3 regions of the Serratia montpellierensis genome follow, and region 1 is predicted to be linked to each of the others. Evidence: predicted binding sites of a transcription regulator. Region 1 holds the regulator's gene; each other region holds the start of a gene.

Region 1 (15,703 bases):
CCGCAAAAACGCATCCAGCATCGCGGCCGGCTGGTGCATGAATTCGATCTCGACGCCGCGCTGGCGCGCCACCCGGCGCTGGTGTTGATGGATGAACTGGCGCACAGCAACGCTCACGGTTCGCGCCACCCCAAGCGCTGGCAGGATGTGGAAGAGCTGCTGGACGCCGGCATCGACGTGCTGACAACCGTCAACGTACAGCATCTGGAAAGCCTTAACGACGTGGTGGGCGGCGTGACCGGCGTACGGGTGCGCGAAACGGTGCCCGACCACGTGTTTGACGAGGCCAGCGAAGTGGTGCTGGTCGATCTGCCGCCGGACGATCTGCGCCGGCGGCTGCACGAAGGCAAAGTGTATATTCCCGGCCAGGCCGAGCGCGCGATTGAGCACTTCTTCCGCAAAGGCAACCTGATCGCCCTGCGCGAGCTGGCGCTGCGCCGCACCGCCGATCGGGTCGATGACCAGATGCGCGAGTTTCGCGACACCCAGGGGCGCGAGAAAGTGTGGCACACCCGCGACAGCATTCTGCTGTGCGTTGGCCACAACAGCGGCAGTGAAAAGCTGGTGCGCATCGCCGCCCGGCTGGCGGCGCGGCTTGGCTGCCACTGGCATGCGGTCTATGTGGAAACCCCCAAGCTGCACCGGCTGCCGGAAAACCAGCGCCGCGCCATTCTGCGCGCGCTGCGGCTGGCGCAGGAACTGGGGGCAGAAACCGCCACCCTGGCCGATCCGTCCGAAGAACGTGCGGTGCTGCGCTACGCCCGCGAGCATAACCTCGGCAAAATCATCATCGGCCGCCGCAGCGAGCAGCGCTGGAAGCTGCGCGGCAGCTTCGCCGATCGCCTTGGCCGACTGGGCCCGGATCTCGATCTGGTGATCGTGGCGCTGGAGAGCGACACCACACAACCGCCGCCGGGCAAGGAACACGACGGCCGCAGCTTCAATGAGAAATGGCGCATGCAGCTGCGCGGTTACGCGGTCGCAGTCGCGCTGTGCGCGCTGATTACCCTGCTCTCGCAGTGGCTGCTGCCGGGCTTCGATCAGGCCAACCTGGTGATGGTCTATCTGCTCGGCGTGGCGATCGTCGCACTGTTCTTCGGCCGCTGGCCGTCGGTGCTGGCGGCGGTGATCAACGTCGCCAGTTTCGATCTGTTCTTCGTTCAGCCCGAATGGTCGTTCGCCGTCAGCGATATGCAGTATCTGCTGACCTTCGGCGTGATGCTCGCCGTGGGCATCATCATCGGCAACCTGACCGCCGGGGTGCGCTATCAGGCCCGGGTGGCGCGCTACCGCGAGCAGCGGGCGCGTCACCCGTACGAAATGTCGCGCGGGCTGAGCCGTGCGCTGACCGTGGCCGACATCGCCAACACCAGCCGCCACTTCCTCTCCAGCAGTTTCCAGGCGAAAACCGTGCTGCTGCTGCCGCAGGAAGACGGCCGGCTGCAGCAGATGGTCGGCGAGGAAGGCGGGCTGCTGTCGGTAGACGAGGCTATCGCGCGCTGGAGCTTCGACAAAGGCCTGCCGGCCGGCGCCGGCACCGACACCCTGCCCGGCGTGCCTTACCAGCTGCTGCCGCTCAATACCCCCAAGCAGACCTTCGGCCTGCTGGCGATCGAGCCCAACAACCTGCGCCAGCTGATGGTGCCGGAACAGCAGCGGCTGTTGCAGACCTTCGCGGTGCTGATCGCCAGCGCGCTGGAGCGGCTGCACCTGGCGCGCAGCGCCGAAGAGGCCAAACTGGACGCCGAGCGCGAACAGCTGCGCAACTCGCTGCTGGCGGCGCTGTCGCACGATCTGCGCACGCCGCTGACCGTGCTGTTCGGCCAGGCGGAAATCCTCACGCTGGACCTGGCGGCCGAAGGTTCCAATCACGCCACCCAGGCCAGCCAGATCCGCCAGCAGGTGCTGAGCACCACCCGGCTGGTGAACAACCTGCTGGATATGGCGCGCATCCAATCCGGCGGTTTCAGCCTGCGCAAAGAGTGGCAGTCGCTGGAAGAGATCGTCGGCGCCTCGCTGCACATGCTGGAGCCGCTGCTCAGCCAGCATCCGATCGTGGTCGAGCTGCCGCCGGAACAGATCCTGGTCAACTGCGACGGTAGCCTGCTGGAGCGGGTGTTCACCAACCTGTTGGAAAACGCCAATAAATACGCCGGCGCCGAGGCCACCATCGGCATTCGCGCGCGCACGCTACCCGAGTGGCTGGAAGTCGAGGTCTGGGATAACGGCCCCGGCATCCCCGCCGATCAGCTGCAGCTGATTTTCGACAAGTTTTCACGCGGCAATAAAGAGTCGGCAATCCCCGGCGTCGGCTTGGGGTTAGCGATTTGCCGTGCCATTATTGAAGTGCATGATGGCCGCATCTGGGCGGAAAACGGCGCCAACGGCGGTGCCAGCTTCCGCTTCGTGCTGCCGCTGGAAAAACCGCCCGAGATCGACGGCGACGCCTTCGATCTGTAATCAACGCAGGGGAAACGTGAGCATAACGCCAACCAACATTCTGATTGTTGAAGATGAAAAAGAGATCCGCCGCTTCGTGCGCACCGCGCTGGAGAGCGAAGGCCTGCGGGTGTTTGAAAGTGAAACGCTGCAGCGCGGGTTGATTGAAGCCGGCACGCGTAAACCGGATCTGATCATTCTTGATTTGGGCTTGCCGGACGGCGACGGGCTGAGCTACATCCGCGATTTGCGGCAATGGAGCGCCATTCCGGTGATCGTGCTGTCGGCGCGCAACGCCGAAGAGGACAAAATCGCCGCGCTGGACGCCGGCGCCGACGACTACCTCAGCAAACCGTTCGGCATCGGCGAGCTGCTGGCGCGGGTGCGGGTCGCACTGCGCCGCCACTCCGCCAGTCAACAGGAAAGCCCGCTGATAAGTTTTTCGGAAATCACCGTCGATCTGGTGAATCGCCGGGTGCTGCGCAACGACGAAGATCTGCATCTGACGCCGATCGAGTTTCGCCTGTTGGCGGAGCTGCTGGCCAACGCCGGCAAAGTGATCACCCAACGCCAGCTGTTGAGCCACGTCTGGGGGCCGAACTACGTGGAGCACAGCCACTATTTGCGCATCTACATGGGCCACCTGCGGCAGAAGCTCGAAGCCGATCCGGCCCGGCCCAAACACCTGCTGACCGAAACCGGCGTCGGCTATCGCTTCATGCCTTAACCTCGGCGGGCGCGGTTTGCCGCGCCTTTACGCCGCCGGCCCCTTCTTCAATCCGACCATAAATTCTTTAAACGCATCGCGCAGCGGAGCGAACACCGGGTGTTTGCGGTTTTCGATCATCACTTCGGAGAACAGCTTCAATCCTACGGCGAAGGCCGCGCTCTGCTCGGGGCCGAAGTTCAGATCGTCACGCGCCCGGATGCGCTCGACGATGTCGAGAATATCGTCGTGGTTGGTCACTTCAAAACTCAGCGGCGCTTTCTCGACGGGATTGCCCTGGCGATCGCTCAGGGCTTCAACGGTAATAGTAAAACGGTGGCCGGGCATCAGTTCTTCTCCTGCTGCGTGGGTTGAATATGCATTTCGCTTTCGATCGCCGCCACGGCGGTCAGCAACGCGGCGTTGATGCGCTCCACCTGCTGCGGCGTGAGATCGGCGCGCATCACGTTGCCGCGCAGCAGGCTGCGTAGACGGTTCATGGCGTCGTAGATGCCTTCCGCCAGGTTGCCGTGCCGATGATGCTCGCGGCCGGCACCCGCCAGGCGCGCCAGAATGACGTCAACCACCTGTTGATGCTTTTGCAGTTCGCCCTCGCCCGCCGCAGTGATGCGGTAGCTTTTGCGGCCGTTGCCGGTGGTGAGCGGTTCAAGAAAATCCTGCTCTTCCAGCAGCGTCAGCGTGGGGTAAATCACCCCCGGGCTCGGCACATACAGGCCGGATGAAGCTTCCTCAATCGCCTTGATCAGCTCATAGCCGTGGCTGGGCTTGCGCGCCACCAACGCCAGCAGCACCAGGCGCAAATCGCCGTGCTCGAACAGGCGATGGCGCCCGCCGCGGCCGCCGCGCCCACCCCGGCCGTGCTCCTCGCCTTCGCCGCCGAAGTGATGGCGCCCGCCGCGATGACGGCGACCCTCTTCGCATTCATGATGGTGGTGGTGATGCCGGTGTAAACCTAATCGGTGAAACATAGGGTGATACCTCGCTTTAACAGTGAACATCAATACGAGGTTGTTTAGATATATCTAAACAGCATCGATAACGCTAATCTAGATCGATATATCTAAATGCGCAAGCGCGCGCCGATAAAAAGATATATCTAAATTACAGGCATAAAAAAAGCGCTGTAAAAACAGCGCCTTTTATCAATCAAGAAAAGCGATTACTTGGCGGAAGCCAGCACTTCGCTGACGATCTCGACCGCTTCGTGCTCGATCTTCTCGCGGTGTTCCGCCCCGAGGAAGCTCTCACAGTAGATCTTGTAAGCCTCTTCGGTACCGGAAGGACGGGCCGCGAACCAGCCGTTGTCGGTCATCACTTTCAGGCCGCCAATCGATGCGCCGTTGCCCGGTGCGGCGGTCAGACGGGCGGTGATCGGGTCGCCCGCCAGGGTATTGGCTTTGACCATCTCCGGCGACAGCTTGGACAGCGCCGCTTTTTGCGCCGCAGTCGCCGGTGCCTGGATGCGGTTATAGCTTGGCGCACCGAAGCGCTTGGCCAGATCGTCATAGTGATGCTGCGGATTTTCACCGGTTACCGCAGTGATTTCAGCTGCCAGCAGGCACATGATGATACCGTCTTTGTCCGTCGACCACGGTTTGCCGTTGAAGCGCAGGAACGAGGCCCCGGCGCTCTCTTCGCCGCCGAAGCCCAGGCTGCCGTCGAACAGGCCGTCCACAAACCACTTGAAGCCAACCGGCACTTCCACCAGCTTGCGGCCCAGGTCGGCCACCACGCGGTCGATCATCGCGCTGGACACCAGCGTTTTACCGACCGCCACATCGGCGCCCCACTGCGGACGATGCTGGAACAGGTAGTTGATGGCTACCGCCAGGTAATGGTTCGGGTTCATCAGGCCTTTCGGCGTGACGATGCCATGACGGTCGTAATCCGGATCGTTGGCGAACGCCAGATCGAATTTGTCGCGCAGCGCCAGCAGGCCGGCCATCGCCGACTCGGACGAGCAGTCCATGCGGATGATGCCGTCGTGGTCCAGATGCATAAAGCGGAAGGTCTGATCGATGGAATCGTTCACCAGCGTCAGATCCAGCTTGTAGTGTTCCGCTACGCGCTGCCAATAGGCGATGCCGGAGCCGCCGAGCGGATCCACGCCCAGTTTCAGGCCGGCACGCTGGATAGCCGGCATGTCGACCACCTCAACCAGCCCTTCGACATACGGCTGCACCAGATCTTTGGCGTGCAGGTGGCCGCTGTTCCAGGCCTTGTCCAGCGACTGACGCTGAACGCCTTTCAGCTGTTGCGCCAGCAGTTCGTTGGCGCGCTTTTCGATCATCGACGTCAGGTTGGTGTCGGCCGGGCCGCCGTTCGGCGGATTGTATTTGATGCCACCGTCTTCCGGCGGGTTGTGGGACGGCGTAATGACGATGCCGTCGGCCAGCGCACCGCCGCGGCGGTTGTGGCACAGAATGGCGTGCGATACCGCCGGCGTTGGCGTGAAGCCGTTGTTTTCCTGCACGATCACGTCGACGCCGTTGGCGGTCAGCACTTCCAGCACGGAAATGAAGGCCGGCTCGGACAGCGCATGGGTGTCTTTGCCCACGTAGCACGGGCCGGTGGTGCCCTGCTGATGGCGAACTTCGGCGATCGCCTGAGCGATGGCGAGGATGTGTGCTTCGTTGAAGCTGTGGCGTTGCGCGCTGCCGCGGTGGCCGGAGGTGCCAAACTTCACCGCATGTGCGGCATTGCCGGCTTCCGGTTGCAGCACATAGTACTGCGACGTCAGCTGGGCTACGTTGATCAGATCGCTTTGGCGGGCGGGCTGCCCGGCACGTGGATTATTCGCCATCGACATATCTCCCTCATCCCTGTCGGTGACCGGGCAAATACGTCGCGCACGGCCATCATGACGGGCTGTTCGCTAAATTAGACGGTACCGCAAACTTTCTCGATCAGTTCCGCCGGGAACTGCATGGCCTGCATGATGTGTTCGATCATGCTGCGTTTGCGGCCGGTATTGGTATTGGTGATCACCCAGTAAGGGGTGCCCGGTACATGCTTCGGCTTGGTATGCGTGCCGTTGGCCAGCAGGGTCTGCTGATCGCCGGCGAAATAGGTGCGGGTACGGCCGGTCAACGCCTCGGTGGCGGCGGCGAAACCGGCGGCATCGAGGGTATACAGCGTGGACAGCACCAGCATGAAACGGTTGACCGCTTTGTTCTGCTCGGCATATTCATCCGACAGCAGCAGTTCACGCACGGCGCGCACGCGATCGCGCGGACGCTGCGCCGGCGCCGCTTTTTCCAGTTCGGCAGACTGCGACGCACTGGCGGCAGGCAACGCGCGTACCGGTTGCCCGGCGGTGAATTTCAACATGCGGCGTAAAATATCGGACGCGCTTTCACCGATGTGTTGCGTGTGGCTGGCAATATAACGGTAAAGCTCTTCGTCGACTTCAATAGTTTTCATCTTTATCCAATACTGTTTTTTCTACTTAGAACCTGAAGCCAGATCCTGCATTCAAGCCATGGGATTATAAGGTTAAAAGCGCTGGGGCGAACACAACAATGTGCCTCCGGACGGCAAATGCAGACTAATACCTATAGCCGGCACTGCCAAGCCCGCGCCGCGAAAATTCCGCATGATTCATCGTGCGATTCAATCATGATACCCTAATCTGAATCTCTCTCAGTATGAACTTCGCCATGAAATTACATTATCAACTGCTGGCCGCCGAGTCAGACGCGCTGCCGGTGCTGCTGATCCACGGGCTGTTCGGCAATCTGGACAACCTGGGCGTGCTGGCGCGCGATCTGCATAAACAGCACACGGTGATCAAGGTCGATCTGCGCAACCACGGCCTCTCTCCGCGCGCCGACGACATGAACTACCCCGCCATGGCGCAGGATCTGCTGGCGCTGCTCGACGAACTGCAGCTGGAAAAATCGATCGTCATCGGCCATTCGATGGGCGGCAAAGCGGCGATGGCGCTGACCGCCATCGCGCCCGAGCGCGTCGCCAGGCTGATCGTCATCGACGTCGCGCCGGTGAATTACCAGACCCGCCGCCACGACGAGATCTTCGCCGCGCTGAAGGCCGTCAGCGCCGCCGGCATCACCCAGCGCCAGGCGGCTGCCCAGCTGATGCGCGACTACCTGCAGGAAGAAGGCGTGATCCAGTTCCTGCTGAAGTCCTTCCACAACGGCGAATGGCGCTTCAACCTGCCGGTGCTGATCGAACGCTACGAAGACATCACCGGCTGGCAGGAAGTTCCGGCCTGGCCGCATCCGACCCTGTTCATTCGCGGCGGCCTGTCGCCGTACGTGCAGGACAGCTACCGTGCGGATATCGCCCGCCAGTTCCCGCAGGCCCGCGCGCACGTCGTCGCCGGCACCGGCCATTGGGTGCACGCCGAAAAACCGGAAGCGGTGCTGCGCGCCATTCACCGTTTCCTCGACGAAGCCTGAAAAATGCACTTACCTGGCGAAAAAACGCGCTAAAGATAACGGCTTAGCGCGTTTAGCCCGCAGTTAGGCATTGTCGTCGCTCCATCTGCTGGGGTAATATGGCGCGCTATAATTTTGCCACCGCGCCAGCGCGTTCGCGAACGCCGGTTCGGGGGTGAATTTGGGTTAGGGTTTATTGGCCCGAAGTGTGTTAATCGATGCCTCCGGAAGCGTGCGAGCGCTTTTTGATGCAAACTCCCTTGCAGTACCGCTACCTATGGCAAAAGAACAAACGGATCGCACGACGCTGGATCTGTTCGCAGATGAACGCCGTCCGGGGCGCCCGAAAACCAACCCGCTTTCCCGCGATGAACAGCTTAGAATCAATAAGCGCAATCAGTTACGGCGCGATAAAGTGCGTGGATTGCGGCGCGTAGAGCTGAAAATCAACGCGGATGCGGTGGACGCCCTGAACAAACTGGCGGAACAGCGCAACATCAGCCGCAGCGAGCTCATCGAGCAGATGCTGTTGGCGCAACTGGCGGAAGAACAGCCGGAACATTGATCTCTTCGGCCGCACGTGCGGCGCGGCGTTAAGGACAACGCCGGATCGACCACGCTTTTCTTCATTCTCCGGCATCGCATAAATGCGATAAAACCCCGGCGCCACTTTCTGGCATGATACGCATTTACCGGTAAGAGACTGCGCCTGTCGGCGCCCGCCCCGGAGGCGAAAGGCTCTTGCCATGGCATCATTTTAATCGGCGTCAGCGGCGGCAGTGCCGGCGTCGAGTAATGCAATTACTTGAATTTAAAGGTTATACGCGATATGGCTACTGTAGGCATTTTCTTTGGCAGCGACACTGGCAATACCGAAAACATTGCCAAAATGATCCAGAAAATTCTCCAGAAACAGTTTGGCGACGACGTCTCTGAAGTGCATGACATCGCTAAAAGCAGCAAAGAAGACCTGGAAGGGTTCGATATTCTGCTGCTGGGTATCCCGACCTGGTACTACGGTGAAGCGCAGTGTGACTGGGATGATTTCTTCCCGACGCTGGAAGAAGTCGACTTCAACGGCAAACTGGTGGCGCTGTTCGGCTGCGGCGACCAGGAAGACTACGCGGAATACTTCTGTGACGCGATGGGCACCATTCGCGACATCATCGAACCGCGCGGCGCGGCCATCGTGGGCCACTGGCCGACCAAAGGCTACCACTTCGAGGCCTCCAAAGGCCTGGCGGACGACGATCACTTCATCGGTCTGGCGATCGACGAAGACCGTCAGCCGGAGCTGACCAACGAGCGCGTGGACGCTTGGGTCAAACAGATCGTCGAAGAGCTGAGCCTGGCCGATATCGTCGGCTAAGCCCCGGCACTGGCGAAAGGTTGAACAAAGGCCCTGTAAAGTGCATAGTGTGCCCACAGGGCCGTCATCGGCAGCAGGGATTGCTGCGATAGAAGCTACAGATTTGTAACTTCCCACCCCGTCACGGTAGACTGAGATATCGGTTTATCCCATCCATCAAGGCGTTGCATGCAAAACATGCAATAGTGCAATTATATCTTTGTTAACAACCGGCGGTTTCCATTTAGTACAACCGGTTCTATAATGAGACGCATTAACTCTTTGTGCCGACCGATGCCACAGGCGAGTACGCCTCAACTTGATTAGCATAGTAACAGGACTGAATTCGCATGACCGACAACAACATCGCATTGAAGAAGGCCGGCTTAAAAGTCACGCTTCCGCGACTCAAAATCCTGGAAGTACTGCAAAATCCGGAATGCCATCACGTCAGTGCGGAAGATTTGTACAAAAAACTGATTGATATGGGCGAAGAGATCGGGCTGGCAACGGTTTATCGCGTACTGAACCAGTTTGACGATGCGGGCATTGTGACACGTCACAATTTCGAAGGCGGCAAGTCCGTGTTCGAGCTGACCCAACAGCATCACCACGATCACCTGATTTGCCTGGACTGCGGCAAAGTGATCGAATTCAGCGACGAATCCATCGAAGTGCGCCAGCGTGATATCGCCAAGCAGCACGGCATCAAGCTCACCAACCACAGCCTGTACCTGTACGGCCACTGTGAAACCGGTGACTGCCGCGAAGACGAAACGCTGCACGACAAGAAGTAAGCCTGACCGGCTTTGAAAAACCGCCTCACACCGAGGCGGTTTTTTTATGCCCGCCGTACAACGGACAAAAAAATCCCCGGACAAGCCGGGGGAAAATCATGTCATGAAATATCACAATTGCAGCGGCACTGCTACTCCACGTACTACTCTCACTACAACGTCCGCCCTACGCCGACACGCGCGAGCGAACGCCTTCCCCCTTCGTTATACGGCCGCCGCCAGGGCTGCAGGCCGTTGCACCGGGCTTAGACCTTCTCGGCGCGGCTGTAGCGCTTGCCGTCCGGGCTGACCGAACGCACCTGCACCTCACCGGAGATCGCCGGTTTGGCCTTGGCGTCATAGCGCTGCCACTGCTTGCCGCCGTCGGTGGAGTACTCGATGCCCAACCCCGGCAGCGCGATATTCGCCTCCAGCTTGCCGCCCGCTACGCGTGCGCCCGGCACCGGCAGACGGTAAGCGACGCCACCCTTGTCCAGCTTGGCCAGTTCCCGCTGGCCCAGGATATTGGCGAAGCGCAGCCAGTCTTTCTCCAGCGTCTTGGTATCGACAAAGTGGGTTTCCCCGCCTTTGTATTCGCGGCCGGCGCGATAGTCCTGCTCCCAACCGGCGCGGTGCCAGGCGCGTTCTGCCATCGACAGCGCGCGTGGGAAGATCATGTATTCCATCTGCGGGTCGGTGCGCTGAGTTTCGCTCCACAGCTGAGCGGACAGCCCGTAGGCGCCCGGCCACGGCTTGTCGCTCTTGGCGTTGAAGTGGTTGCCGTCGCGGTCGACCGAGGTTTCCGCGTTCTGCGGCATGTTGTCCGGCGCGAAGCTGAACACCTTGCGCTCGTCGCTGAAGCGGGTGCCCCAGTAGTAACCGCGCTCGTCCGGGTTAACCTCGTAAGGGAAGTCCATATAGACGTAGTCCGGGTTGGAGACCACCACTTCATACCCTTTGTTGGCCCAGTCGTTGACGCTATCGAAACCGCCCCAGTACAACGTGTCCCAGAAGTTGACGCCCACGCGCGAGGTGGCGAACGCCTTCGCGCTCTCGGCGTCTTTCAGGCCGTCTTGCCAGGCCTGCATTCTGTCGATGCCGTGCGCTTTCACCAACTTGCTGACCTCTTGGCCAAAGTAGCTCGGCAGGTGCTCCATGTCGGCCACCTTGCCCTCTTTGATCATCGTCTGGCAAACCTGCGACTTGGCCCACGGCTTGTCTTCGTTGCTCTGATCGATGATGCCTTTGCCCGGCTCCGGTTTCGCCTTGTCGGTATAGCCGGCGCCCAGGCGAATGTTTTTCGCTTCGTCGCCGCCGAAGTGCCAGGTCTTGATCGGCTGGCCGGCCTCTTTATGCATCTGGGCGATCTCGCCGATCACCTTGTCGACAAAGCGCTGGGAAGAGTCCAGGCACGGGTTCAGGTAGCTCTGGCGGTTAAAGAACTGCACGGAGGTGGTGTTGGAGGTATCGGTCGGATCCACCAGGCGGAATTCGTTGGCCTCCTGCTCTTTCCCGGCGGCATGCAGCTTTTTATAGCGCGCTTCCATCGAGACCACCGCGGCGCGGGCGTGTGCCGGCATGTCGATCTCCGGGATCACCTCAATCTGGCGCGCCTGAGCGTATTTGATGATGTCGATATAGTCCTGACGGCTGAAGAAGCCGCCGTAGACGTCCGGCCCCTGGCCGTACTGCGGCAGCAGGCAGGTGGTTTCGCTCAGATCGTGGCAGCGCTGGCCGCCGACTTCCGTCAGCTCCGGCAAACCGGGGATCTCGATGCGCCAGCCTTCGTCATCGCTCAGGTGGAAGTGGAATTTGTTGAGCTTGTAGGCCGCCATCTGATCCAGCAGGCGCAGCACCGCGTCCTTCTTATGGAAGTTGCGCGCCACGTCGAGGAAAATGCCGCGATACTGGAAGCGCGGCGCGTCACTGGCGTCCAGCGTGGCGATCTTGCCGCTGCCGTCGCTCGGCACTAACGACAGGATCGACTGCAGCCCGTAGAACACCCCGGCCTGATCGAAGCCGATCACCCGCGCCTCTTTCTTGCCAATGTTCAGCTCATAGGCACCCGGCACCGCCATCGCGCCTTTAAATTTGCCCGGCTGGATGTCGGTTTTGATCGGGTAACCGTTGGCCTGAACCGGCACGCCCAGCAGCGCGAAGCGCTGGTTGACGACGTCCGCCGCCGGCTTAACCAGCGTGCTCAGATCCGGCGATACCCCTTTGCGCAGATCGACGTCCTGCGCGTGAACCTTCACCTGCATCGGCGTCGGCACGATCTGGCCGCGCAGCGCGCCGGCAGGCAGCGTCTGCAGATCGGCATTGCTGACAAAGCGCGAAGCCGGCGTCATCAGAATGTTTTTGTCGTCCTTGGTACGCTTCCACTGGTCGCCGGTGAACGGCGCCACAAACTGGTCCAGGTTTTCGGTGTCGGTATTCGCCAACATTTTCGGCTTGGCGTCGCCGGACGTGGCATACCAGCGCGGCAGGAAGTCGTTTCTGAACAGCTGCCAATATTCGGCGACCACCGGGATTTCCACCGCCTTACCGGCCGGGAAACCGCTGAATTTGGCGGTCGGCTCCAGCTTGTACAGATCGCCGGTGAGGTGAGCGATCTTGAACTGGTCGTTGTCTACCCGCAGGGTCTGGCGCGGGCTGTGGAAATAGATGACCCAGTCTTTGCCGTCGATCGCCTGGCCGTCGTTGCTGAGGGTGAACAACACCCGGTTGCATGAGGCCCAGTCGGCGCCCAGTGCCGCGCAATCCACGCCGTTTTCGCCGGCGCGGTTATCCAGCATTTTCACGTTCAGCTTCAGCTGGCTCAGCTGATCCACTAGCTGTTGATCGGCCATGGCGTTTCCCATGCCGCCCAGGAATCCCATCGTTGCCGTCAACGCGGCTAATGCGCTCAGTTTGAATGCGTTCATGTTCTCGTCCTTCTTAATTATTGTTATCGCGAATTTCTTGCCACAGCTTGCCGCACTTGGCGTCGTAAGCCTGACCGTTACCGCTGTGCACCGCCATAATGCAGTTCTGATAATCCATCACCCGCACCGTTTCCTGCGCGGCGAACTGCTGGTGCTGCTTCTCTTGTTTCAGCACGTTCAGCACCGCCTTACAGGGCTGCAGACGCTCCGGCGAGCCTTCGACGGTGTTGATGCAGGCGCTGTATGCCTGCTTCAATTTGGCGTCTTCCGGCGGCGCGGCGGGTTGCGCACAGGCGCTCAAGGCCGCGGCGGCCGCCAACATCAGCATGATTTTTTTCATCGTTGAATTCCCTTAACTGCCCCCCGGCGGCGAGGCCGGGGAACGCATCAGAAGATGGTGAATGGCGCGATGACCATGAACTTGACGTCTTTCTCGTCCTGGAAGATGTTGCCGTAACCGCCGCCCCAGCTCGGGATGTTGGTGTGGTTGTCATACTGGGTGTAGTGCAGCTTGATCAGGGTGCCCTTGGCACGCCCTTCCTGGATGGTGTACATCGCGTCCAGGCTCCAGGCGCTCTCTTTCAGGCGCTGGCTCTGATCGTAGATTGGGTTGGTGCTCGGCTTGGCGTCCCAGGCGTAAACGTAGGAGCCGCCGACCGCCATGCCCGGCAGGTTCCAGTTGCTGAGGTCATACATCACGCCGGCGTACACCGCTTTCTCGCCGTTGGCGTTAAAGTCGGAGCGGTTGTCCCACCACACGTCCAGACGACCGTTGGACGAGGCGTAAGTCGGGGTCATGCGCTGCAGGAAGAAGCCCTGGTTGCCTTCCGCCTTGACCATGGTGCCTTCCAGACGCCAGTTGAATTGACCGGTGGTGTAACCGAAGGTCAGCGCCTGCAGCCAGGCCAGGCCGTCGTAGATGCTGTTCGGATCGTTCTTGTTACTGATGCGGTCTTCCGCACCGTAGAACTGGTAACTGGTGGTCAGCGGGTTGCCCAGCACATCGAATTTGTAAGACGCCTTGGTGAAGTATTGATTCACATAACCCTGCGCCTGGCCGAAGGCGGCTTCCAGCACCAGATCGTTTTTGAAATCGTACTTGGCGCCCAGCGAGTGCAGGTAGGAGACGCGCGTTTTCTTATCATTCTGGCGGAAGTCGTCCATCTCGATATGCCACGGCGCCTTGTATTTGTCGGTCCACATGTAGGAGAAGCTCAACGCGCCGGCATCGCCGTAGTCGAACTTGGCGCCGGCTTCGGCCCCCTGATAAGTGCCCGGCATAAAGCTCCAGTGCGGTGCCAGCAGGGTTTGGCCGCTCGGCTGAATATAGCCGGCGCGCGCCCAGACCGGGCCGTATTTGAATTTGGCGGCGGCTTTGTACAGGCTCACGCCGCCTTTGTCACCGGAATAGTCTTCGTCGTAGGTACGGTTTTTAGAGGAGAACGCGATCTCGTTCGGGTGGCCGCTGGCGCTGGATTCTGCCAGCTCGATGGCGGTAAAGGCGCCGACGTCCAGACCGAACATGTCCCAGGCGTAGCCCGACGCGAAATCCAGGCTCAGGTTGGCGGTGGAGTGCGACAGGTTGGTGGTGTATTGGTTGTAATCCTTGCTGTCTGGATTGAGATCTTTACGGTCGCGCTCACGTTGCCAGTAATAAATGCCGCCGGTCAGCGTGGAATCATCGATAAACCCTGCGGCTTTCGCCTCAGGCGCCATGGCAAACCCTGTTCCCAACAGCGCGCCCGCGACTGCGAGCGCCAGCGTTTTACGCTGAGCACCGTGCGTACCCATATTGAAATTCCTCTTTGACTTAACTTAAAAGTTGCAGCCGCCTGTGTTCACCACTGCCCTGCACGACTGCCAATAAAAAACCCGAACGGGTAAAAAATATTGCCGACGAGATGTTATTCCCACAGCACTAATTGCTACAGACAGACTATTTTTCGCGACGCGAATTATCAAATGAAAAATGCGGGAGATTTGTCAAAGTATGACAAGGAGCACATATCAGTGAGATTTTGTTACGTCGGTGATCATGGAGAGTGTCGAATAAAAAATTCAATTAAATCAGAATAAATTGAGATACAAGGTCAACCAGAGACGATTAATGGTTTCAGCCTGACTAAATTCGTCAGTCAGACGATAAAAATTGAGAGCGCTCTCCAAATGAAATTAATTCGCATCACGAATATATAAGAAAAAATGAAGACTAATAAAGCCAATATAAGAAAACTAATGGGTTAATGCGTCGCCATTAATTAAACGCATCCCGGAGAAAATGAGAGAGGAATAGATCGTGAGCCGAGCGCAGGCATAAAAAAAGCGCGGCTTAAAGCCGCGCTGATTCATTAATTTTCGAGGCGAATAAGATTAGCCTTCGATTTTCGCCCAGGTGTCACGCAGGCCGACGGTGCGGTTAAACACCAGATGCTCGGCCGACGAATAACGATTGTCGGCGCAGAAGTAGCCTTCACGCTCGAACTGATAGGCTTTCTCCGGCTGTGCGGCCGCCAGGCTCGGCTCAACGAAGCCGTGCTTGATCACCAGCGATTCCGGGTTGATGGTGGAGAGGAAGTCCTCCGCCGCGCCCGGGTTAGGCACGCTGAACAGGCGATCGTACAGGCGAATTTCCGCCGGCAGCGCGTGCGCCGCAGACACCCAGTGGATCACGCCCTTCACCTTGCGGCCGTCGGCAGGATCTTTGCTCAGCGTTTCCGCATCGTAGCTGCAGAAGATGGTGGTGATCTCGCCCGCTTCGTCCTTCTCGACGCGCTCGGCCTTGATCACGTAGGCATTGCGCAGACGCACTTCTTTGCCCAGCACCAGACGCTTGTACTGCTTGTTGGCTTCTTCGCGGAAGTCGGCGCGATCGATATAGATCTCGCGGCTGAACGGCACATCGCGGCTGCCCATTTCCGGCTTGTTCGGGTGGTTAGGCATGGTGACCATTTCCACCGCATCGCCCATGTTCTCGATGACGATTTTCACCGGATCCAGCACCGCCATGGCGCGCGGGGCGTTCTCGTTCAGATCGTCGCGAATGCAGGATTCCAGCGCGACCATCTCGACGTTGTTGTCCTGCTTGGTCA
Region 2 (4,625 bases), on a different contig from region 1:
GGCACTGTGCATCAAACATAACGTGGAGCTGGTGGCCATCGGCAACGGCACCGCTTCGCGTGAGACCGAGCGCTTCTATCTCGACCTGCAAAAACAGTTCGGTGAGGTCCGGGCGCAGAAAGTGATCGTCAGCGAAGCGGGCGCGTCGGTGTATTCCGCGTCCGAACTGGCGGCGCTGGAATTCCCGGATCTCGACGTGTCGCTGCGCGGCGCGGTGTCCATCGCTCGTCGTCTGCAGGATCCGCTGGCGGAGCTGGTGAAGATCGACCCGAAATCCATCGGCGTCGGCCAGTATCAGCACGACGTCAGCCAGAGCCAGCTGGCGAAGAAGCTGGACTCGGTGGTGGAAGACTGCGTGAACGCCGTCGGCGTCGATCTGAACACCGCGTCGGTGCCGTTGCTGACCCGCGTGGCCGGCCTGACGCGCATGATGGCGCAAAATATCGTCAACTGGCGCGACGAGAACGGCCGCTTCAGCAACCGCGAACAGCTGCTGAAAGTCAGCCGCCTGGGGCCGAAAGCCTTCGAACAGTGCGCCGGCTTCCTGCGCATCAACCACGGCGACAATCCGCTGGACGCCTCCACCGTTCACCCGGAAGCCTACCCGGTGGTGCAGCGCATTCTGGCCGCCACCGAGCAGGCGCTGCAGGACCTGATGGGCAACGCTTCGGCAGTGCGCAACCTGAAAGCGGTCGATTTCACCGACGACAAATTCGGCGTGCCGACGGTTACCGATATCCTGAAAGAGCTGGAGAAACCGGGCCGCGATCCGCGCCCTGAGTTCAAAACCGCGACCTTTGCCGAAGGGGTGGAAACCCTCAACGATCTGCAGGTGGGCATGATCCTGGAAGGATCGGTCACCAACGTCACCAACTTCGGTGCCTTCGTGGATATCGGCGTGCATCAGGACGGCCTGGTGCACATCTCCTCGCTGGCGGACAAGTTCGTTGAAGATCCGCACACCGTGGTGAAGGCCGGCGACATTGTCAAAGTGAAGGTGATGGAAGTCGATCTGCAGCGTAAACGCATCGCGCTGAGCATGCGTCTGGATGAGCAGCCGGGCGAAGGTTCACCGCGCCGCGGCGGCAACGCGCCAGCGCAGGCACGCGACAACGCCAACCGTTCGGCGGGCGGCAACAAGGCCAAACCGCGCAACGCGGCGCCGGCCGGCAACAGCGCCATGGGCGACGCGCTGGCGGCGGCGTTCGGTAAGAAACGCTAAGTCGGAACCGACAGGGCGGAGCCTGCTCCGCCCTTTCTGACGAATAAAACTTGCGGCATTTTTTGACCCGTCTCAATAAACCGTCATCTTTTTATTTCCCGTTCCTGCGTGACCGCCCTCCCATTATTCAGGCAACAAAAATCCTCTCCGCAGCCATTTATTAACAACTTCGTTAACACGCCTATTTCATCTCGCAAATTGTGAACGAAACACAAATGGTTACCGCTCGCATTACGCCGGAATAATGTTATTGAATTGCCTTTGGGCGGAAATAAATAAGGGGAAAAAACCATCGGTATTTGCAAACGAGAAAACTCGGCTACAAATACGTAACTGATTTAACTCGCCATTCTCATTTGTTCCCGCTCGCAAGCGGTGGTAAAACGTCGTTAATCAAGGCAACGCCATCAAAAACTGTCGCCGCCATAATAATTGGTTACAATACCCTTACTTTTTGTATTGAACGCGATAATGATAATTACTATTATTTGCGCTCACTTTATTGCATGACCTTATGGATGAATACCGCCGACGGCGTGGCATTTTCGCCGGCAACGTCCAATTATCATCAGCCCGATGCTCATCGGCACCCGGAAGGTTAATCACATGCAGCTTCAACCTAAACACACGTATAAGATCGTCGGCTTTTCCGGTGAAATTGCGCCGGCCTATCGCCAGAAACTGTTATCGCTCGGCATGCTGCCCGGCTCTTCGTTCGACGTGGTGCGCGTCGCGCCGCTGGGCGATCCGATAGAAATTAAAACTCGCCGCGTCAGCCTGGTGCTGCGCAGGAAGGATCTGGCGCTGCTGCAGCTCGACGGCCAGTCCTGAGCCGGCGCGCCCTCCGTTTGCCGACGCGCCCTTGCGCCGGCGCTGTTCTCCTTGAAGACGACACGCTGAACTATGAAAAAACTCACCATCGGCTTAATCGGTAACCCGAACTCCGGCAAAACCACGCTGTTCAACCAGCTGACCGGCGCACGCCAACGGGTCGGCAACTGGGCGGGCGTGACGGTCGAACGCAAAGAAGGCCATTTCACCACCCCGCAGTCCGACGTGCGGCTGGTCGATTTGCCGGGCACCTATTCCCTGACCACCATTTCAGAGCAAACCTCGCTCGATGAGCAGATCGCCTGTCACTACATTTTGAGCGGCGACGCCGATCTGCTGATCAACGTGGTCGACGCCTCCAACCTCGAGCGCAACCTCTATCTGACGCTACAGCTGCTGGAGCTGGGCATTCCCTGCATCGTGGCGCTGAACATGCTCGACATCGCCAAAAGCCAGCATATCGATATCGACGTCGCCGCGCTGTCGGCGCGCCTCGGCTGCCCGGTGGTGCCGATGGTCTCCACCCGCGCCGACGGCATCGGCGTGCTGAAGCAGATGATCGACAATCATCACATCAACGAACAGCAGGCGCTGGTGAACTATCCGCCGCTGTTGCTGAAAGCGGTCGCCACGCTGAGCGACGCCATGCCGCAAACGCTGCCGGCAGTACAGCGCCGCTGGCTGGCGCTGCAGATGCTGGAAGGCGACATCTACAGCCACCGGCTGGCCGGCCCCGCCGTCGCGCTGCTGCCTGCGGCTACCCAGGCATTGCAACAGCAACAGCAAGAAGACCCGGCGCTGGTGATCGCCGACGCGCGCTACCAGTCTATCGCCACCCTGTGCGACGCGGTCAGCAACTCGCAGCAGGCGATGCCCAACCGCCTGACCGAGATGCTGGATAAAGTGATTCTCAACCGCTGGCTGGGCGTGCCGATCTTCCTGCTGGTGATGTACCTGATGTTCCTGCTGGCGATCAACATCGGCGGCGCGCTGCAGCCGATCTTCGATATCGGCTCGGCGGCGATCTTCATTCAGGGCATTCAGTGGCTCGGTTACACCCTGCACTTCCCCGACTGGCTGACCGTTTTCCTGGCGCAGGGCGTCGGCGGCGGCATCAACACCGTGCTGCCGCTGGTGCCGCAGATCGGCATGATGTACCTGTTCCTGTCCTTCCTGGAAGACTCCGGTTACATGGCGCGCGCGGCGTTCGTGATGGACCGCCTGATGCAGGCGCTCGGGCTGCCGGGTAAATCCTTCGTGCCGCTGATCGTCGGTTTCGGCTGCAACGTGCCGTCCATCATGGGCGCCCGGACGCTGGACGCCCAGCGCGAACGCCTGATTACCATCATGATGGCGCCGTTCATGTCGTGCGGCGCCCGTCTGGCGATCTTCGCGGTGTTCGCCGCCGCCTTCTTCGGCCAGGACGGCGCCGGAGTGGTGTTCTCGCTGTACATGCTCGGCATTGCGGTGGCGATCCTCACCGGTCTGGTGCTCAAATACACCCTCATGCGCGGCGAAGCCTCGCCGTTCGTGATGGAGCTGCCGGTTTACCACGTGCCGCACCTGAAAAGCCTGCTGCTGCAAACCTGGCAGCGGCTGAAAGGCTTCGTGTTGCGCGCCGGTAAGGTGATCGTGGTGGCCAGCATATTCATCGGCGGCCTGAACAGCTTCTCGTTCAGCGGCAAGACGGTCGACAATATCAACGACTCCGCGCTGGCCTCAGTTTCCAAAGTGCTGACGCCGCTGCTGCAGCCGATGGGCGTCCACAGCGATAACTGGCAGGCCACCGTCGGTCTGGTGACCGGCGCGATGGCGAAAGAAGTGGTGGTCGGCACGCTGAACACGCTGTACACCGCCGAGCACATCAACAAAGAGGCGTTCGACGCCGCCAACTTCAACCTGCTCGATGAGCTGGGCGGCGCGCTGAACGAAACCTGGGACGGCCTGAAAAACACCTTCAGCCTGAGCGTGCTCTCCAACCCCATCGAAGCCAGCAAGGGCGACGGCGAGATGGGCGTCGGCTCGATGGGCGTGATGAGCAGCAAATTCGGCTCCGGCATCTCCGCCTACAGCTACCTGATCTTCGTGCTGCTGTATGTGCCTTGCGTCTCGGTGATGGGCGCCATCGCCCGTGAATCGAGCCGCGGCTGGATGACCTTCTCTATTCTGTGGGGGCTGAACGTGGCCTACTCGCTGGCGACGCTGTTCTATCAGGTGGCCACCTTCAACCAACACCCGCAGTACAGCCTGACGGCGATCCTGGTGGTGGTACTGGTGAACCTGCTGGTGCTGTTCGGCTTGCGCCGGGCGCGCAGCCGCGTCACGGTTCGCCTGGGCAACGCTACGCCGGCGGCCTGTTGCCAGGGCGCCAAGGGGAGCTGCCACTGATGGCCGGGCTGCTGCAGGTGCGCGATGCGCTGGCGCTGCTTGGCAGCGCTCAGGCGCAGCAGCTCAGCCACTCGCTGGCGACGCCGCTGCCACTGGTGCAGGCGATGCTGGACCGTTTGGCGGCAATGGGGAAAGTGGAGCGCATCGAACAGGATGACGGCGCCTGTCTGAGCGGCAGTTGCAA
Region 3 (4,625 bases), on a different contig from region 1:
GGCGGTGCTGCTGCTGGCGGCGGAAGGCGCGCAGCACCTGCTGCGCCGCCAGCGGGTCTGACTCAGGCGGCCAGCGTCGCGCCGCCGTCGATCACGATGTCCTGCATGGTGATGTGGCTGGCCAGGTCGGAGGCCAGGAACAACACCGCGTTGGCGATCTCGTCCGGACGGGCGATTTTGCCCAGCGGGATCCCCAGCTTGAACATCTCGGGGAAGCCGGCGATGGTGCGTTGCTGCGCATCGTCGGTCTGCCACATGCCGCGCTGCATCGGCGTGTCGGTCGAGCCCGGCGACACCAGATTGCAGCGCACGCCGAACGGCGCCATTTCCAGCCCCACGCAGTGGTTCAGGCTGGTCAGCGCCGCCTTGGAGGCGCAGTAGGCCGCCATCTGCGCGCGCGGTACATGCGCGGCGTTGGAGCCGATGCTGACGATCGCCCCGCTGCGCTGCGCCTTGAAGTGCGGCAGCACGGCGCGGAACAGGTAAAACGCCCCCGAGGCGTTGACGTTGATGCACTGATGCCAGTCATCCACGCTCAGATCTTCGGTATTGCCCATGCGCAGAATGCCGGCGGCGTTGACCAACACGTCCAGTCGCGGGTTCTCCGCCAGCTGTTGGCGGCACACCGCCTCCACCTGCTCCGGCCGGCTGATGTCCAGCGTCACGCAAGGGTAAGGCAGATCCGGATTGGCGAACTCGCGATCAAACCCCACCACCTCGGCGCCCTGCGTCAAAAAATGCCGGGCGATCTGCTCGCCGATGCCGCGCGCCGCGCCGGTCACCCACACGCGTTTGCCGGTGAAATCCATCTGAATGCTCATGCGCACACCGCCATCCGGGCGCACAGCCGGGTCATGTTGTTGTTCATCGTTATCTCCTGCGAAAAGGATAGGATGCGGCGCGCACTGCGCCGCAAAGAGGCCCTACAGCGCGCCGCTGTTCAGGCCGAAAGCGTTGAGCATGGTACCCAGTTTGGCGGCGGTTTCCATCCACTCGGACTGCGGCGTCGAGGCGGCGACGATACCCGCGCCGGCGAACAGCTGCACCCGGTTGCCGCGCAGCAGGCCGCTGCGGATGACGATCGCCCACTCGCCGTCGCCGTTGGCGTCGCACCAACCGACGATACCGCTGAACAGGCCGCGATCGTGCGGTTCCAGATCGGCGATCAGCTGGCGGGCACTCTCGGTCGGGAAGCCGCACAGCGCCGGCGTCGGATGCAGCAGGCAGGCCAGCTGCATCACGTTGAGATTCGGGTTCAGCAGCTCGCCGCGAATGCGGGTGGACAAATGCCACATAGTGCCGGTGCTGAGCAGCGACGGGCCGCTGGGCACGCTCAGGCTGGCGCACAGCGGCGCCAGGTGGCGGCGAATGTCGTCGATCACCAGCTTGTGTTCGTATTTGTCTTTGGTCGAGCGCATCAGGCGTTCGCTGCCGAGGCGATCCTGCTGCGGATCGTCCTGACGGCGTGCCGAACCCGCCAGCGGGTTGGTGTGGATCTCGCCGCCCTGCTTGCGGATCAGCAGCTCCGGGCTGGCGCCGATCAGCACGCCGCCATCGGCCAGCGGCAGGGAAAAGTGGTAACCGGTCGGGTTCTGCACCATCAGGTTATTGAGGATCTGGTGGCCCGCCACCGGCTGCTCCAGCTCGATGTCGAGGATGCGCGACAGCACCGCCTTGTCCAGTTTGCCCTGTTTAAAGCGGCTGACCGCTTCCGCCACCGCATGCTTGAAGCGCGGCTCGTCCGGAATGCTGGTGCAGGCGGCCAGGCGATGCGGCTGTTGCAGCATCGGGCGCGCGGCGCGGGTAAAGCTGTCGTTGGCGACAAACTGGCAGTTTTCAGGCACGTACAGGCTGGAAGGCCGGCGCGTATCGAACGGAATGGCACCCACCACCACCGGCGTCTCCTGGCCGGCGGCTTTGGCGCGCGCCAGCGCCTGGCGGATATGCTGCGCCAGCGCGCTGTCTTCCTGCTCGCCGCCGAACGCCGGCGTCTCGATACGCTCGAACACGCCGCTGGCGGAGAGGGAACGGAATTCGGACCGGTACAAAAAGGTCGATTGTTCGGCGTACACAAACCCGGGGAAGGTTTGGTTTTCTGTCGTCAGTGTCGCCACTAGACCACTCCTTTGTTGCGCCTTACCAATGATAATGTTTATGCGAATAATTATCATTAGCTATAAAAGGAGGATAAATTACACCGGATCCCCATCGTGGGTCAATCTCCGATGAATGAATCTTTCCGCCCGCTGCGGCAAATCCGCGTTACGACGCAGCAAGAAATAACACACTGTTATTATTGTGTTTTAACAGAAAATAAAAGTCGTGACGTCGTCACCTTCACGCCAAAAACGCCCGTTAAACCGGCGGCCGGCGGAGCAATTTGGCGTCAAGGTCTTAAGCAGCGCTAATACAAACGTCTGCCGCTGCGTATCCACGGCGACCATGCGCGCATCGAGAAAATCGAAGTAACAGCGCACCTGCGGATAAAGCGCCTTGAACAGGCTCTCTTTGGCGGAAAACGTCAGCGTCAGCAGTTCATTGAACGGCAGCGCCTCGCGCAGCAACGTCTCGCGCTCCGCCGGGGAAACGATCGCCCCCCACAGCTCCTCCGCCCGCACGTCGGAGAGCAGCGTTTCCACATCCAGCCCAACGCCGCCCAGCCCGCTCTCGCGGTGCACGGCGCACAGCGCGGTATCCGAATTATGGCTCAGCGCCCCGGCGATGCCCGGCGGCCACTGCGGCGCGCGATCTTCGCCACGCGCCAGGGTGAAATCGGCAAAACCGAGCGGCTCCAACAGCTGCCGCGCCAGAACACGCCCGGCCAGATACTCCGCGCGACGCTTCGGCACCGCGCGCGCCAGATGCTCCGGCAGCGCAAAGCCCGCCTCGGGAAAATTCTCGTCGCGATACTCCGCCAGCGCAAACTGGCAGCGCGCCACCTGGCCCGGATAGCCGTCGGGCGTGAAAAATTCGATATTGCGGATAAAAGTGGGCAACGGCGATATCCATGATAAGCAGGCAGGCTGATGATGTTAGCCCCCGAAACGGCCTGCAACAATGACCCTGGGCAAAATAAATGGCGTTAAGACCGGCACGGCGGCGCGTTAGCCGGGATGGGGAGAGGCCTCTCCCCCGCGCGCGGGAGAGAGGGCGGGCATTACAAGATGCCTTTCATGGTCTTTTCGAAATCGCTCCAGGCGCAGAAACCGTCTTTGTCGATCGGACAGCCTTTCAGCGCCAGCGTCACCCGCTGCGGCGGGGTTTGCAACGTCAGCGGCGTCGCCTTGCGCAGCTGTTCGGTGGACTGATAGACGTACTCGATCTTCAGCAATTCACGGTCGTTCTGCGCGTCGCGCCAGCGCTGGAACACCAGTTTGCCGCCGATCGGCGTTTTCTCGTATTGCTGCGGCAGCTGATACGGCTGGAACTGCATGGCCGACAGCAGCGAGGCAATATTGGAATCGTGGCCGACCAGCACCGTCAGCTTCGGCGCGTCCGGTTTGCGCTCGCCGAGCAGCGCGTTGTTGATGTAGGTCAACAGCGGTTTGGCGACGTTCTGCGCCACCACCGGCGAGGTGAACAGCGAGTCCTGATAGCCGTCTTTCAGCTGCGCCAGCTGCTGCCACTGGTGCGGGGTGGCGATTTTGCCCCAGGCCACCTCTTTCATCGGGAAACCTTCGTAATACTGCAGCATAAAGGCGTCCACCAGCGAGTTACCCACCCGCAGCGGGCCGGAGACGCCCGGCTCTTTGCCCGGCACCGCGCTCATCACGCTGGCTTCTTTGGTCAGGTCGCAGTGTTTGTCGGTCTTGCAGGCGGCGGAATCCTTGTAATCGATGATCTTCGCCAGCTGTTGGTAAGCCGCGTCCAGCTTCAGCGATCCCAGCGCGGCGTTCATCGCCGCCAGCGCCTGCTGGTTGAAGGCTTCGCCGGTGTCGGTGATGATCGGGTTGAAGGTCGGATCCATCTCGCCCATCTTGTCCTGATGATGCACGTTGACGTCGCAGCCAGGGAACGCGCCGTTGCTGAAGAACTGCGCGGTGGCCACCGTGCGCTGCAGGCTGTTGGCATAGACGTACACGCTGCCGGCGGTCGGGCAGCCCTCTTGCGGCAACAGGTCCGTCTGCTTCAGCCAGGCGTTGAAATAGTGCCCCATATACACTTCCAGCACCCCGCCCTTGGTGGTCAGCTGGCCGCCCGGCGTTTCCCAGGCCGGCCAGGCCTTCGGCGTGGACTGCGCCAGCACGCTGCCGTTGTTGGCCAGCGGCGCACGCAGGTTATGGCGGCTCATCACCAGCACCTGCTCCAGCTGATAACCGCCGGCGTCCGCCAGCGCGTTCCCGGTGAATAACAAAGGCAGGCACAGCAATAACGTTTTTTTTCTCATCCGCAGAGGCTCCCGGAAAATGATTATTTTTAAGGTGTTAGCGTTTGCCTGCGTATGATGGCGGGGTTAGTGTGACAAGTGTGTGACAGGGTTCACGGGAAAGGATCGTAACCGCGGCCACCGGGCGGTGGCCGCGTGGCTTCAACTCAGTACCACAGGCTCATGATCGGCCAGCCGATCAGCAGCAGCGCGGCGATGTACACCACGCCGAGAATGCCGCCCAGGCGCCAGTAGTCTT

Evidence for each region. Region 1 encodes Fur, which represses iron uptake genes when iron is present. Its sites were predicted from a motif close to ATAATAATGAGAACNACTATCAA; they were not measured.
Region 2: the regulator Fur is predicted to act here: its motif matches at 1,688-1,710, upstream of feoA (ferrous iron transporter A).
Region 3: the regulator Fur is predicted to act here: its motif matches at 2,149-2,171, upstream of FUU19_RS16080 (isochorismate synthase).

Annotation. Positions count from the first base shown of each region.
Region 1 is NZ_VOSN01000005.1:734,873-750,575, forward strand. It holds gene kdpD (two-component system sensor histidine kinase KdpD) at 1-2,460, shown strand, start outside; gene kdpE (two-component system response regulator KdpE) at 2,477-3,166, shown strand; gene FUU19_RS08935 (DUF3861 domain-containing protein) at 3,194-3,493, opposite strand; gene FUU19_RS08940 (PadR family transcriptional regulator) at 3,493-4,134, opposite strand; gene pgm (phosphoglucomutase (alpha-D-glucose-1,6-bisphosphate-dependent)) at 4,326-5,969, opposite strand; gene seqA (replication initiation negative regulator SeqA) at 6,047-6,589, opposite strand; gene ybfF (esterase) at 6,814-7,587, shown strand; gene ybfE (LexA regulated protein) at 7,844-8,131, shown strand; gene fldA (flavodoxin FldA) at 8,396-8,935, shown strand; gene fur (ferric iron uptake transcriptional regulator) at 9,265-9,711, shown strand; gene FUU19_RS08975 (beta-N-acetylhexosaminidase) at 9,957-12,614, opposite strand; gene chiQ (ChiQ/YbfN family lipoprotein) at 12,628-12,954, opposite strand; gene chiP (chitoporin ChiP) at 13,002-14,405, opposite strand; gene glnS (glutamine--tRNA ligase) at 14,985-15,703, opposite strand, start outside.
Region 2 is NZ_VOSN01000004.1:143,544-148,168, reverse strand. It holds gene FUU19_RS04810 (Tex family protein) at 1-1,222, shown strand, start outside; gene feoA (ferrous iron transporter A) at 1,829-2,053, shown strand; gene feoB (Fe(2+) transporter permease subunit FeoB) at 2,126-4,441, shown strand; gene FUU19_RS04795 (FeoC-like transcriptional regulator) at 4,441-4,625, shown strand, end outside.
Region 3 is NZ_VOSN01000013.1:906,050-910,674, forward strand. It holds gene rarD (EamA family transporter RarD) at 1-61, shown strand, start outside; gene dhbA (2,3-dihydro-2,3-dihydroxybenzoate dehydrogenase) at 63-821, opposite strand; gene FUU19_RS16080 (isochorismate synthase) at 924-2,114, opposite strand; gene FUU19_RS16085 (4'-phosphopantetheinyl transferase family protein) at 2,304-2,996, opposite strand; gene agp (bifunctional glucose-1-phosphatase/inositol phosphatase) at 3,158-4,387, opposite strand; gene FUU19_RS16095 (anion permease) at 4,534-4,625, opposite strand, start outside.